Regions from separate parts of the Ruegeria sp. CRTD044 genome, predicted to be linked through region 1. Evidence: riboswitches for the same ligand, from Rfam matches in the RefSeq annotation. Region 1 holds a riboswitch; each other region holds the start of a gene.

Region 1 (4,196 bases):
TTGGGCTCGGGGCGGTGGGCGAAGCGGGAATATTCCAGATGCGGGTCGCGCTTGCCCGGTTCCTTGAACGAGGCGACACCGGCCGAGATGCGCCCGTCCACTTCGGGCAGCACCACATGCATGGCCAGATCGGCAGGCGACAGGCCGCGTTCGGCCTCGGCCCAGGCCTTGCGGCGCGAGGTCGCCAGCGCGACCTGGAACACCGGCACGCCCGCCACGTCCAAGGGCGATGTGCCCGACGCGCCTTTGCCCGAAAACGAGGTGGCATTGATGATCGCCGAGGGTGCCATCGCGGGGATGTTCTCGGCCAGCCATTTAGCCGCCGCAGGCGCCTTGAGCGAGGGCCCAAACAGCCCCACCGCCTGATGACCCCGCGCGCGGATTTCCCGGATCAGGGCCGCGACCGGCGCGGTATCGGCCGAGGTCAGGTAGGCGCGGTAGAAGGTTACGATGATGCGCCGACCTTCGCCCGCGAATGCGTCCTCGGGCGCAATCACGCCGCGATCCGGGCACCACGTACCGCAGTCGGGTAGTGTCTTGGCCCCGATCACCGGACCGGCATACAGCCCCGCCGCCAGCGCCATCTGCGCCAGCGCCGCCTGGGCCGCGACCTCGCCGCCGGTATCGCACAGATGCGCCAGCCGCCGCAGGGTCGAGACCGGCAGGGTGGAATAGTCGTCCAGCCGCGTATCCTCGCGCCCGTCGGCGGGCAGCACCGCCAGCGCGATGCCTTTGGCCTGCGCCAGAGCCAGCACCTGTTGCAACCCGTAGGACCAATAGGGCACGCCGCCGATCAGCCGGATCAGGATGCCCTTGGCGCCCTGAAGCGTCTGTTCGACATAGGTATCGACCGACAGCGGGTGTTTAAGCGCCGTCAGGTTGGCCAGCCGCAACGAGGGCATCCGCCCCTCGGGCCCGCCGCCGCGATGCCATCCGGCTGCGAAGGCACCCAGATCGCTGTCCGAAAAGGACAGCACCACCAGATCCGCTGGGCTCTGGCCCAGATCGGTCGGGGTCTCGGTTTCCTCGAGCCCGTGGCTTTCGCGAAAGACGACGTGCATCGGTGCTTACTCGGCGGCCTCGGTGACGCCCGTCAGGATGCCGCGGATCGCAGCCTCGTCGATGTCGTGATGCTCGGCGATGACAACAAGGCGCGAGCGGCGCTCTTCGTCCGGCTTCCACGGGCGGTCATACTGGTGCCGCACCCGCGCGCCGACCGCCTGAACCAGCAGGCGCATCGGCTTGCCCTGAACGGCGGCATAGCCCTTAACACGCAGGATGTTCAGCTCGTTTGCCAGACGCTCGATTTTGGCGACCAACTGCGCCGGATCGGTCTGTTCGGGCAACTCGACAACGATGCTTTCGAAATCGTCATGTTCGTGGTCGTCATGGCCATCGTGATGCGAGGGGCGGGCGTCCATGTCGTCTTCGGCTGCGGCTTCCAGTCCCAGCACCACGCGCACGTCCACCGCGCCCTCGGCAACCTCGACTACGGGCAGGGGGCGCGGCGCCTCGGCGGCGATGACCTCGCGCGCCTTGGCCACGCCTTCGGGGCCGGCCAGGTCGGGTTTGGTCAGAAGGATGATGTCGGCGCACGAGATCTGATCCTCGAACACCTCGGACAGGGGCGTTTCGTGGTCGATCGAGTCATCGGCCATGCGCTGGGCGTCCACCGCCGCGACATTCGGGGCGAAACGGCCCGCGGCCACGGCCTCGGCATCGGCCAGGGCGATCACGCCGTCCACAGTGATCTTGGAGCGGATATCGGGCCAGTCGAACGCCTTGAGCAGCGGTTTCGGCAGGGCCAGACCGCTGGTTTCGATCAGGATGTGATCGGGACGCGGGTCCAGCGCCATCAGCGCCTCGATCGTGGGGATGAAATCGTCGGCCACGGTGCAGCAGATGCAGCCATTGGCCAGTTCCATGATGTTCTCCGCTGGGCAATCGGGGATGGCGCAGCTTTTCAGGATCTCGCCATCGACGCCCACATCGCCGAATTCGTTGACCACCACGGCCAGCCGCTTGCCCTGCGGCTCGGACATCAGGTGGCGGATCAGCGTGGTCTTGCCCGAGCCGAGAAAGCCGGTGATGACAGTGACGGGAAGTTTTTCGAGGGTGCTCATGCTCAGGCTCCAATCGGGGGTATGCGGGCGGCGCAGTTCTTGCGGAAATGTTCAGGGCGGTCGCGCCATTTCACAAGGCCATCATCGGCGGCCAGGTACTTGGTGGCGCCTTCGACGATGATCTCGACATGGTCGGATTCGTTGAGGTTCTCATAGACGAAGGTCCAGCGCGACGGCCCGCCGCGCAGAACGATCGAGCAACCCTGATCGCAGTTCGACAGGCATTCGACCGGCTTCAGGGTGATGCCTTCGGGCAGGTCGGCGGCGGCCAGCGCCTTGTGCAGCAGCGTGCCGGGGCGCTGGGCGTCGTCCTCGATGGGCAGCCCGCGTCGGCAGGTGGTGCAGACCAGCAGCTCGACTGGTGTGGTTTCGGTCACGTCTCTCATCCCCCCTCACTCGGTTGTCGGGGGACGGGGTATGCGCGGGCCACGTTGCGGACATGGGCCCGACACCGGAACACCCCGTCCGGTTTGTCTTCGGGCGTTGGCAGGTCTCCCGGCTTGCGGATGTCAGAGCGGTGCTCTGTCGGATGTCCCGCCTTCCCGGCCTGCGGCCAGTGGCATTTGGGCACCCTCTCCGGTCACGGTCGCGGGGGCGGCTGCGTTTGACGGAAAACCGCTGACGCATTCCCTTTTCATCTGCTTGCACAGACACCAACGCAAGCGACATGCGGTACGGGCAGGGGGGTTGTCAAGCGCGCAGGGGCAAGTGCTTTGCGTCGGATCGAAAAAGCGACTTGCCGGGGTCAATCCGCGGCATCACCGGCCAATCGGTCGCGCAACCACGCGAGGAACAACTGGGCGGGGATGGACGGAGGCGCCGCGCTGACGCTGCGGATCAGGTAGTGCGACTGGGTAAAGGGAATCGCCGGCCCCGCAATCCGGATCGGCGCGCCCTGGGCGATGGCGTTGAGCGCGAACCGCTCCAGAACGGTGGCGTAGCCCGCGCCGGCCATCACCAGTTGCAGTGCCGTGACGGTCGTATCCGCCGAATGGCGCGCGGGGCGGTCGGGCAGGTCGATGCTCGTGGCCTCGGCGTACCGCGCCCAGTTGTCCTCGTATCCCAGAATGTGAATCAACGGGCCGTTGCGCAGGTCTGGCGCCGGGTCCTGCGCCCGGCAGATGGGCACCAGCCGCTCCGAGCACAGCCGGTCGGCCGCAACACCGGGCCAGTCGCCATAGCCCAGCCGGATTTCCACGTCCACATCGGCAGGCGCGGCCGAGTCGTTCCAGATATGCGACACCAGCCGCACGGGGATCTCGGGGTGCTGCGCGCTGAACGCGGGCAGCTCGGCCGCGATCCAGTAGGTCATCGACGATATCGCCGCCCGGATGGTCAACGCCTGTCGCGAGGCGGGGGCGAACAAGCTGTTGGTGGATAGCGCGATATCCGACAACGCCCGGCGCACGGTCAGCGCATAGGACTGGCCCAGCTCCGTCAGCGACAGGTGTCGTGCGTTGCGGGCAAAAAGCGGCTGCCCGAGGTCCGCCTCGAGCGAGCGGATATGCAGCGACACCGCCGTTTGCGTCAGGCCCAGTTCCTGCGCGGCGGTTGTGAAATTCAGGTGGCGGGCAGCGGCCTCGAAGCTGCGCAGCCAGGCCGGATTGGGCAGGCGGTCCATTCAGCACCAAAATTTTTTGCATCTAAACTGACTTTTTATTCGTTTCTTTTGTCGGTGGGCAACGGAAATACTCGGGCCAACGAAATTGCGCCTGCAGGAGGGCAGAACATGAAGGTCGGGTTCATCGGTTTGGGCAATGTGGGGGGCAAGCTGTCGGGGTCGCTGCTGCGCAACGGTATCGACCTGACGGTATACGACCTTAACCCCGATCTTGTGGCGGAGTTCTCCGCCAAGGGCGCTAAGGCCGGTGAAAGCCCGGCGCAGATGATGCGCGATTGCGATGCGGTCATCACCTGCCTGCCGTCGCCCGCTGCCTCGGACGCGGTGATGCGGCAGATGCTGCCCGAGGTCACCCGCGGCAAGATCTGGATGGAGATGTCCACCACTGACGAGGCCGAGGTCAAACGCCTGGGGGCCATGGTGATCGAGCGCGGCGGGGCGGCGGTGGACTG
Region 2 (4,196 bases), on a different contig from region 1:
GCGGGAGTTAGAAGGTTCAAAAAACTGCGTTTCATAAGCAGGTCCTCTGTCGGTCTATCGTAAATGTTATGTTTCCGGTGAGCAGAAACCTCACTGCGCTTCCCGCAACTCTGCCAGAAACTCGTCGCATGCCTGTGCGCTGCCGACGATCTCGTCCGTCGTTTCAATTCCTTGCAATGACGCCATTTCGAAATTCACGCGATTGAGGATCTGATCTGCTTGCTCGGCGGTGATCAGGTTCTCGGCCTGGGCTCCCTTCAATGTGGTGCACACACCGGCGGACAAGCCTGTCGCAACGCCGACACCCATCGCGGCCCCGCCGCCCAAGGTCATCGCTCCAACCACGCCGAGGATGAGCCCGATCACAAGCCCCAAGATCACTTTTCCCATGTTTTCCTCCAATTTTGCGGGAAAGAGTTCCGCCTTCATTTCTGGCGCAAACCGCGTGCCCATCTGCATATCAAAACCAGTGCCAGCAGGTTGAGCACCGGTGCAATCGCCGCGAGCCACGGTTTGGCGGCCTCTGAGAAAAGGTCCACGGCAAGTACCCAGGGCAGTCCCAGCGGCAAAAGGAACACGCCGGACAACGGGTCTCGTTCCTGTCCGAACCAGCCAAAGGTACCGGTCAGGAACGCAAACAACGCCAACAGGTAAAGGGTCGCAAACGCGATGATGGTTATTCTGCAGACCATGCCGGACCTCAGAGTATCAAGCCAGCGCTGCGCAGCCGATTTCGGCTACGCATCAAACCGGTCACAACGCGCCTTCGTCGCCCAGGAACTCAATACCGGCTGTCGCGCCATCACTGTAGGCAATACAATTCCACGGAGCCCGATCCTCTCCAACCCCAACGGTGACTTGTGTTCCAGCCTCGCTGAACGCGGATGAGAGCACGACCACTTGCGAATTGTTGGTTGTTTTGGCCACGTCTCGCAGACACGCCTGTTGAGCGGGCGTCAGTTCGGCGGATGCACTTGACGTGCTCGTATCGTCGCAGGCCGCTAGTAGTGCGAAACACGTCGCGCCTGAAATCATCATGACTTTGTTAATCACTTTCTTCTCCTTTTGGGTTTGTCGATACATGTGGAATATGTGGCCTCTTTTTCGCGCGCTTACGTCTATGCAGTCATTCGAGCATACCCCGGTCTGGTAATTCCCGTTCCAAAAAAGTCTGTCGCCAATGACGTGGCTGGCAGACAGGATTTCTGCTGATCCCCGGGACCGTGAACAAAGCGTGCTGACGCAATGACGTCATGGGCAAAAGCCGGTGCGAACTTTCGAGGGAGGGATCGTACGTTAAGTCCGGGCACCGCGTCCTCCCAACGCTGATCTTCGTGAAATGCCTTCCGACCGCCAGCACTCACTCCAGCAGTCGGAAGGGCCCGACGAAACGGGCGACAGCGACAACAACGGAGGTAAAGCTAAAGTTGTGTCGAATTCGTATGTTTGAATCAATTACAGGATAAATCAATGATTTTTCCGCGCGTAAATTTTCGTACGTTTGCCGAAGATAGGATTCTGCATTCAAAGGGAAAAGGCGAGGCCGCTCACAGAGGTTTTGCCATCTACCCGCTTGCGCCGCTGTGTCTCCGGACCTTCCGGGCTATCCGAATCCACTTGGTTGAAACACCGTAGTTCGCTGCACGGCCTATCGCTCAGCTGGTGCTGAACGGGCGCTTGGATTCCTCGATCACGCAGCCGCTCAGAACGTCGTTGACAGTGCAGCCCGATTCATTGATGAGATTGGCGCTGATGGTTCCCGATCGTTTTGGCGGTCGGGTAAAAGGGAATACGGTGCGGCGCCGTTCTGACGCCAATTCCGTGACTGCCCCCGCAACTGTGGGCGGTGTGCGACCCCCGGATGCCACTGGGCCGATAGGTCTGGGAAGGCGGGGCAAGCCATACACCGCGAGTCAGGAGACCTGCCATCATCAAACGCAACTCAACCCGGGCGGGGTGTCCCGGAAGGAGGCCAAGATGGCATTTTCGGCTTACGCCGCTGACATGACTGGTTCCCTGTCCGGCCCGCGATTTCGCGGAGGGCGAAATGAACCGACAATCAACACATCACATCGCGGTTTGCCTATCTTGCCGACCCAAGGGTGCAGCCGTACGCCCCGGACCTGACCTGATCGGACGATTGCGCGCCGCGCTGGCCGAAGACGACGGTTTGACAGGTTTTGACGTTTCCGGTGCCGCCTGCATGGCCGGGTGCAACCGGCCCTGTACCGTCGCCTATCACGCGCCGGGCAAGGCATATTACCTGTTTGGCGGCCTGACGTCTGAAGAGACCGGGGCATTGGTGGAATTCGCCCGGCTGTACCAGCAGTTGCGCGATGGATGGTGCAACTCGGTCGACTGCCCGGCCGGGCTTCGCCACGCAACACTGGCCCGCATTCCAGCCGCGATGGCTGCGTCTTCGGAAGATGCGGATTGCGCCTCATGAGCGCGCCTTTGCTGTCGGTGGATGCCGTCACCTGGCCCACCCCAGACAGTGCTGAGTGACAGGCTGGTCTCTGAGACGTTCGATGTCACCGCCCGGCAAGAGCAGCTCATCTGCCAAACGGTGCTTGAAGCTGGCGGAGCACCGGCGAAGGCGCGCAGCAAAAGTGTAGAACTTGAAAGCAAGCCCTTCACTATTTTAGCCATATCAATGGGTAATGGCGGTGCTGGGAGACCAATGCGAACCAGTCTCTACTAAAATGGCGGCACACGGGAACACCCTGCGAACTCCGGGCGATTTTCTAACTTTTTGAATTTTCTCGGTTTTGATCGAGCGAAGCGACTTCGAACTGAACGTCACTCTACTCAGGAGTGCCGCGCACCTGGCGCGAAACACCGCCTACTCGCTTTCACCCGCCCCTGCCTCGGAAGTTCCGAGAAGGCCGTCCAAGACATTGAGCACCTGAAGAAGGGCCTCGCGAGTTTCGTGAAGTCCCGCCCCAATCTTCAACTCGCCTCGCCCGGACAACACAAGCACCGCAGCCAACACCTCGTTCGAATTCCGCATGAGCTCGACCAGATGCTCTCCAGCCGGACCGTGGGAGCCTGCGAGCCAGTTCTTGGCCGTTCGCTCCGAGACACCCGTCCAGCGCATCACGATCTTGATCGCCCGATGAGATCCGCCGAGCTCATGCTTCAGCGCCGCTGCAATTGCCATTTGGTATTTTAATCGATCGACCTTTCGTTCGTCGTCATCTGGAAAAGTCTTGCCCATCTTAGGAAACATTTTTCCGAACCTCCGCGTCTATGCTTCGGCACCATGGAATCACAGGCATTTCCCGTGACTTGCCGAAGGCGAAAAATGAAAGGCTCGGTTCTTGAGCTGGAGGGACGGACATGACGGAGGCGCAATGGCGCCAAAGGGAGCGCAGCCTCGGCTCGCCGCTCAATACGTCCGGATGTCGACCGAGCACCAACGCTATTCGACCGAGAACCAGTCTGACTCGATCGCGCATTACGCGGAGCAGCGCGGGATCGAGATCGTCCGCACCTATTCGGATGAGGGAAAGAGCGGTCTAAGGATCCAGGGCCGAGATGGGCTCAAGCAGCTCATCGACGATATTCAATCCGGCAAAGCCGATTTCGAAGCGGTGCTCGTTTACGATATCAGCCGCTGGGGTCGGTTTCAGGATGCGGACGAAAGCGCCTATTACGAGTACATCTGCAAACGCGCCGGCATCTCCGTCATCTATTGCGCCGAGCAGTTCGAAAACGACGGCAGCCCGGTCTCCACCATCGTCAAAGGCGTCAAGCGCGCCATGGCAGGCGAGTACAGCCGGGAACTCTCGCAAAAGGTCTTCATCGGTCAAAGCCGTTTGATCGAACTGGGCTATCGCCAAGGCGGTCCGCCCGGCTTCGGCCTGCGGCGCATGCTGATCGACGAGCATGGGGTCGCGAAAGGCATCCTGGAGCGCGGCGAGCACAAGAGCATTCAGACGGATCGCGTCACCCTAGTCCCAGGCCCTGCAGAGGAGATCGCCGTCGTCCGAGAAATCTTCCTCGCCTTCGTTGAAGGCCAAAAGTCCGAAACCGAAATTGCCGAGGCTCTGAATACCCGCGGCATTCTAACGGACCTCGATCGCGCCTGGACCCGCGGGACCGTGCATCAAATCCTGATCAATGAGAAGTACATTGGGAACAACGTCTGGAACCGTAGCTCCTTCAAACTGAAGAAGCGGCGCGTGCAAAACGAT
Region 3 (4,196 bases), on a different contig from region 1:
CACCCGCATCGGCAGCGCCTCGGCCATCTGCTGTCCGCGGGTGCGCTCATCGGGTGAGACGGTGGGATCTTCTGCCGCGTCAGGGGTGATCTTCACCACCGAGACCCAATGCGTGATTTCGGCCAGATCGCGCAGCACCGCCAGCGGGTCGGCGCCCTCGGCATATTGCGCGCCCAGTTCGGTCAAGGCCCCGGCCGCATCGCCACGCAGGATCATGTCCATCAGGTCAAGAACGCGGCCCCGGTCGGCCAGTCCCAGCATCGCGCGCACCTGATCGGCGGTGGTTTCGCCGGCACCATGGCTGATTGCCTGGTCCAGCAGCGAGGTCGCATCCCGGGCCGAGCCTTCGGCGGCGCGGGTGATTAGGGCCAGCGCGTCATCCGAGATTTCCGCGCCCTCGGCGGTGGCGATCTTGCGCAGCAGGCCGATCATCACTTCGGGTTCGATCCGGCGCAGGTCGAACCGTTGGCAGCGCGACAGCACGGTGACCGGAACCTTGCGGATCTCGGTCGTGGCAAAGATGAACTTTACGTGTTCGGGCGGTTCCTCCAGCGTTTTCAGCAGCGCGTTGAAGGCGCTGGTCGACAGCATGTGGACTTCGTCGATGATGTAGATCTTGTAGCGCGCGCTGGCGGCGCGATAGCGCACGCTGTCGATGATCTCGCGGATGTCGCCCACGCCGGTGCGGCTGGCGGCGTCCATTTCCAGCACGTCCACATGGCGACCTTCCATGATGGCCACGCAATGCTCGCACTGGCCGCAGGGTTCGGTCGTTGGGCCGCCATTGCCGTCGGGGCCGATGCAGTTCATGCCCTTGGCGATGATCCGGGCCGTGGTCGTCTTGCCGGTGCCGCGGATGCCGGTCATGATGAAGGCCTGCGCGATCCGGTCCGCCTCGAACGCGTTTTTCAGCGTGCGCACCATGGCATCCTGACCGACCAGGTCGGCAAAGGTTTCCGGGCGGTATTTTCGGGCGAGAACCTGATAGGCGGGGCTGGACTGTGTGGTCATGTCTGCTCTGACGGATTCGTACTGACGATGCAGGGTAGAGTTCCCGGTGCCCCGCGTCCACAGCGCCGGTGCAGGTTTTTCGCTTTGGCGAGCGCGCGGTGTGAGGCATACTGCGCGGATCAAGTTCAATCAGCCAGTTTCGGGGGGAACGTCTGATGACAAATCTTGTGGTTCATGCATTGCAGGTGGGTGGCGGTACGCTGGCCCTGACCTCGGTTCCCGGCGGTGGCGGCGACTATGAGGGAGACCTGGACCTGATTTCAGCCTGGGCGCCGGGGCTGGTGATTTCGATGACAACCCTTGCCGAACTGGTTTCTGTGGGTGCAGGCGAATTGGGCTGTGACATTCATCGGCGCGCCTGTCGGTGGGCGCATCTGCCGGTCGCCGACTTCTCGGCGCCGTCGACCGAGATATCCGGCCGCTGGCCCGAAGTCAGTGCCGCCGCCCGCCATGCGCTGTCGGGCGGCGGGCGGGTACTGGTCCACTGCCGGGGCGGTTGCGGGCGGTCGGGCATGGTTGTTCTGCGCTTGATGATCGAAAGCGGCGAGCAGCCGGAACAGGCCCTGAAACGCCTGCGGGCCGTACGCCCCTGCGCGGTCGAAACCGATGCTCAGATGGACTGGGCCATCGCCCCGGCGCGCGAGGCACTGGCGACCTGACCTTCAGGCGGTTGCGCGGAACTCGCGCTTGGCCCTGACCACGGGCATGATCGCCGTGGCCTGCAGCATCGCACAGGGTCGATCACCAATGACCTGTGCGGGCAGGGCGTCGCGCTGGTCGTCAAACAGCATGTCGGCAAAGGTATCAAGGCAGTCGGACGGGGTATCGGCGGCCGCTCCGCAATACACGCGGATCCGTTCGGGACGTGCATCGAACCGCGCCGTGCAGCCATGTTCGCAATGGGCCAGTTCGCTGCTGCCTTCCACTTGGAAGTCGGGGGATGTAGCGGCCTGCGCCGTCGCCATTGCCTGCGCGATGGCCCGTGCCATGCGCGCCAGTGCCGGGCAGGTCTTTCCGGTGCGCTGGCAGATTGTTGCCGCGAATTCATGGGTGTCGGTCTTCCAAATCATGTTGCGCCCTCCGCGCGCTGGGCGGGGTGGATTTGGACAGACGCCGGTTTCAAGGCCAGACCCTGCCCGGACACCCCGTCCGAGTTTCGGTTTCACGTTTGATGGCAGGTCTCCTGACTTGCGGGTCTTTGCTTTGCCGACCTTCCCAACCTTGCGGTCAGTGGTTTTTCGGCATCGCTCTCCGCCTACAGTTGCGGGGGCAGTCGCGGCCTTGGTCCGCTCCGGAGTTCCGGGTTGGACCGCACCGTGTTCCCTTTTCATCCCGGGCCGAAACGGCACGGGAACCATCCCCTCATCGCTAGCGGTGTATCCGCGATCGAGTCAAGACGGTTTCAGCCCGGTTGCCGGAGTGAGTCCCAAGGGAACAGATCAGGCAGTCTGCGCAGCACATTCGAATCCCTGCGGGCACGGGCCAATTGCCAGCCGCCCTGCATCACGATGAACAGGGTATCCGCAGCATTTTCGGGGTCGGAAACTCCGAGCCGCGCGGCGTGGTTTCGAACTTCGATGATCCAGCTTTCATACAGACGGTCGGCATGCTCCCGAAACGCGCGGTTGTCGGGGCTTTCGAACAGGGTGGCGGCGATGGGGCAGGTCTCCCATTGCGCCGAGGTATCGAACAGCTTCGCGATTTTGTGGCACAGGGTGGTGACCCCGTCGCGAAAATCCGCGGCGTCGTCGAATGCCGCAGCGATCATGTTCAACATCCCGTCCGAGGCCCAACTGGCCGCCGCCAGGGCCAGATCCGGCTTGCCCTTTGGAAAATGGTGATACAGCGAACCTTTGGGGGCCTGCGCTTCGGCCAGCAATTCCGCCAGACCGACACCGTTATAGCCCGAGCGCTGGAACAGTTTGGCGGCAGTCACGATCAGGCGATCTTTGGTGTTTGGTGGACGTTGGGTCATGCAGGCCGAATATTGACAGCCCTAGACCAAATGGTCCAGACACAAAGTATTAGACCGATCGGTCCAGAGTGTTTGGAGGCAAAGATGTTGGATTCGCAGCACGCGGTTGACGTGGAAGACTTTCAGTTTCCGTCGGGCCAGACCCAGCTGGCGGCGCGGCTTTACACTCCGGCGGTCGAGCCGCAAACCGTTGTGGTCCTGAACGGCGCAACAGGAGTGCCACGTGACTACTATCAGCACTTTGCTCGCTGGCTGGCCGCCGAGCGCGGTATGGCTTGCCTGACATATGATTACCGGGATTTCGAGCATTCGCTGACCGGGCGGCTGAAGGACTCGAAGGCCACGATGGCGGACTGGGCGCTGATCGACATGCCCGCAGCGCGTGCCGAGATGCGCCGTCGCTACCCGCAGGCAAAACTGTGGGTGATCGGGCATTCGGTCGGTGGAATGCTGGGTCCGCTGCAACCGGAAATCGAACAGATCGACCGGATGATCTGTGTGTGCGCAGGTTTGGTGACGGTGGCTGATCACCCGTGGCCCTACAAGGGCTTGGCGACTCTGTTCTGGTATGGCCATGTGCCACCTCTGGTGCGTCTCCTGGGGTACCTGCCAGGGAAACTACTGGGATTCGGAGCCGACTTGCCGGCTGGCGTCTATTGGCAATGGCGCAAGTGGTGTACATCGCCCACCAGCTATCTGCCCGAACTTGGTGACACGCTTCCCCAGGCGGATTGGAGCCGGGCGAACGCCACGGCGGATATCATTGCGTTTGAGGATGACCAGACAGTGCCACCGCCCGCCGTCTGGCGGCTGGCTGAACTCTATGGTCCGACCGCCCGTCGGCACTTGTTGGAGGCCAAGGATTTCGGACTGTCCGAAATCGGTCATATCGGCGCCTTCGCCCGCCGCAGCAGTGCCGTTTGGCCGCGATTGATCGCCTGACTCGCCCGTAAGCGCGGTTTTCAGGAACAACGACAAAATGCAGAGGTTGGATTGACCCGGCCGAATACGCGGCGCGGCGTCAAGTGAGAGGTTGGACATCGACCCAAGCGGGGCTCGTTGTGGCTGCTTCCTTCCGGACCTGACCAGGTTGGCGAGGCGCTTGCCCGCGCCAACCTCTCGACCGCCGATATAGGCATCACGCAGCCGCTTGGCAACCCGTCACAAAGACAGGCGTATCCGAAGAAACCCGCGCGCGTCCTGCCCGTCG

What was found. Region 1 has a riboswitch for cobalamin ahead of AC2FNL_RS04650 (DUF1636 family protein). Riboswitches for the same ligand answer to the same signal wherever they lie in the genome.
Region 2: another riboswitch for cobalamin. It lies ahead of AC2FNL_RS02210 (DUF1636 family protein); the one in region 1 lies ahead of AC2FNL_RS04650 (DUF1636 family protein).
Region 3: another riboswitch for cobalamin. It lies ahead of AC2FNL_RS16470 (hypothetical protein); the one in region 1 lies ahead of AC2FNL_RS04650 (DUF1636 family protein).

The regions. Positions count from the first base shown of each region.
Region 1 is NZ_JBXWSP010000004.1:355,154-359,349, forward strand. Features, by position in the region: gene cobN (cobaltochelatase subunit CobN) at 1-1,061, opposite strand, end outside; gene cobW (cobalamin biosynthesis protein CobW) at 1,068-2,123, opposite strand; gene AC2FNL_RS04650 (DUF1636 family protein) at 2,126-2,509, opposite strand; cobalamin riboswitch at 2,592-2,796, opposite strand; gene AC2FNL_RS04655 (LysR family transcriptional regulator) at 2,869-3,744, opposite strand; gene AC2FNL_RS04660 (NAD(P)-dependent oxidoreductase) at 3,853-4,196, shown strand, end outside.
Region 2 is NZ_JBXWSP010000003.1:244,172-248,367, reverse strand. Features, by position in the region: gene AC2FNL_RS02230 (hypothetical protein) at 1-35, opposite strand, end outside; gene AC2FNL_RS02225 (hypothetical protein) at 91-429, opposite strand; gene AC2FNL_RS02220 (hypothetical protein) at 426-692, opposite strand; gene AC2FNL_RS02215 (hypothetical protein) at 754-1,083, opposite strand; cobalamin riboswitch at 1,737-1,944, shown strand; gene AC2FNL_RS02210 (DUF1636 family protein) at 2,048-2,446, shown strand; gene AC2FNL_RS02205 (hypothetical protein) at 2,843-3,217, opposite strand; gene AC2FNL_RS02200 (recombinase family protein) at 3,354-4,196, shown strand, end outside.
Region 3 is NZ_JBXWSP010000019.1:49,647-53,842, reverse strand. Features, by position in the region: gene AC2FNL_RS16480 (DNA polymerase III subunit gamma/tau) at 1-1,011, opposite strand, end outside; gene AC2FNL_RS16475 (protein-tyrosine phosphatase family protein) at 1,167-1,670, shown strand; gene AC2FNL_RS16470 (hypothetical protein) at 1,674-2,081, opposite strand; cobalamin riboswitch at 2,168-2,383, opposite strand; gene AC2FNL_RS16465 (TetR/AcrR family transcriptional regulator) at 2,414-2,986, opposite strand; gene AC2FNL_RS16460 (alpha/beta hydrolase family protein) at 3,071-3,928, shown strand; RNA gene ffs (signal recognition particle sRNA small type) at 4,010-4,108, opposite strand; gene AC2FNL_RS16450 (5'-nucleotidase C-terminal domain-containing protein) at 4,148-4,196, opposite strand, start outside.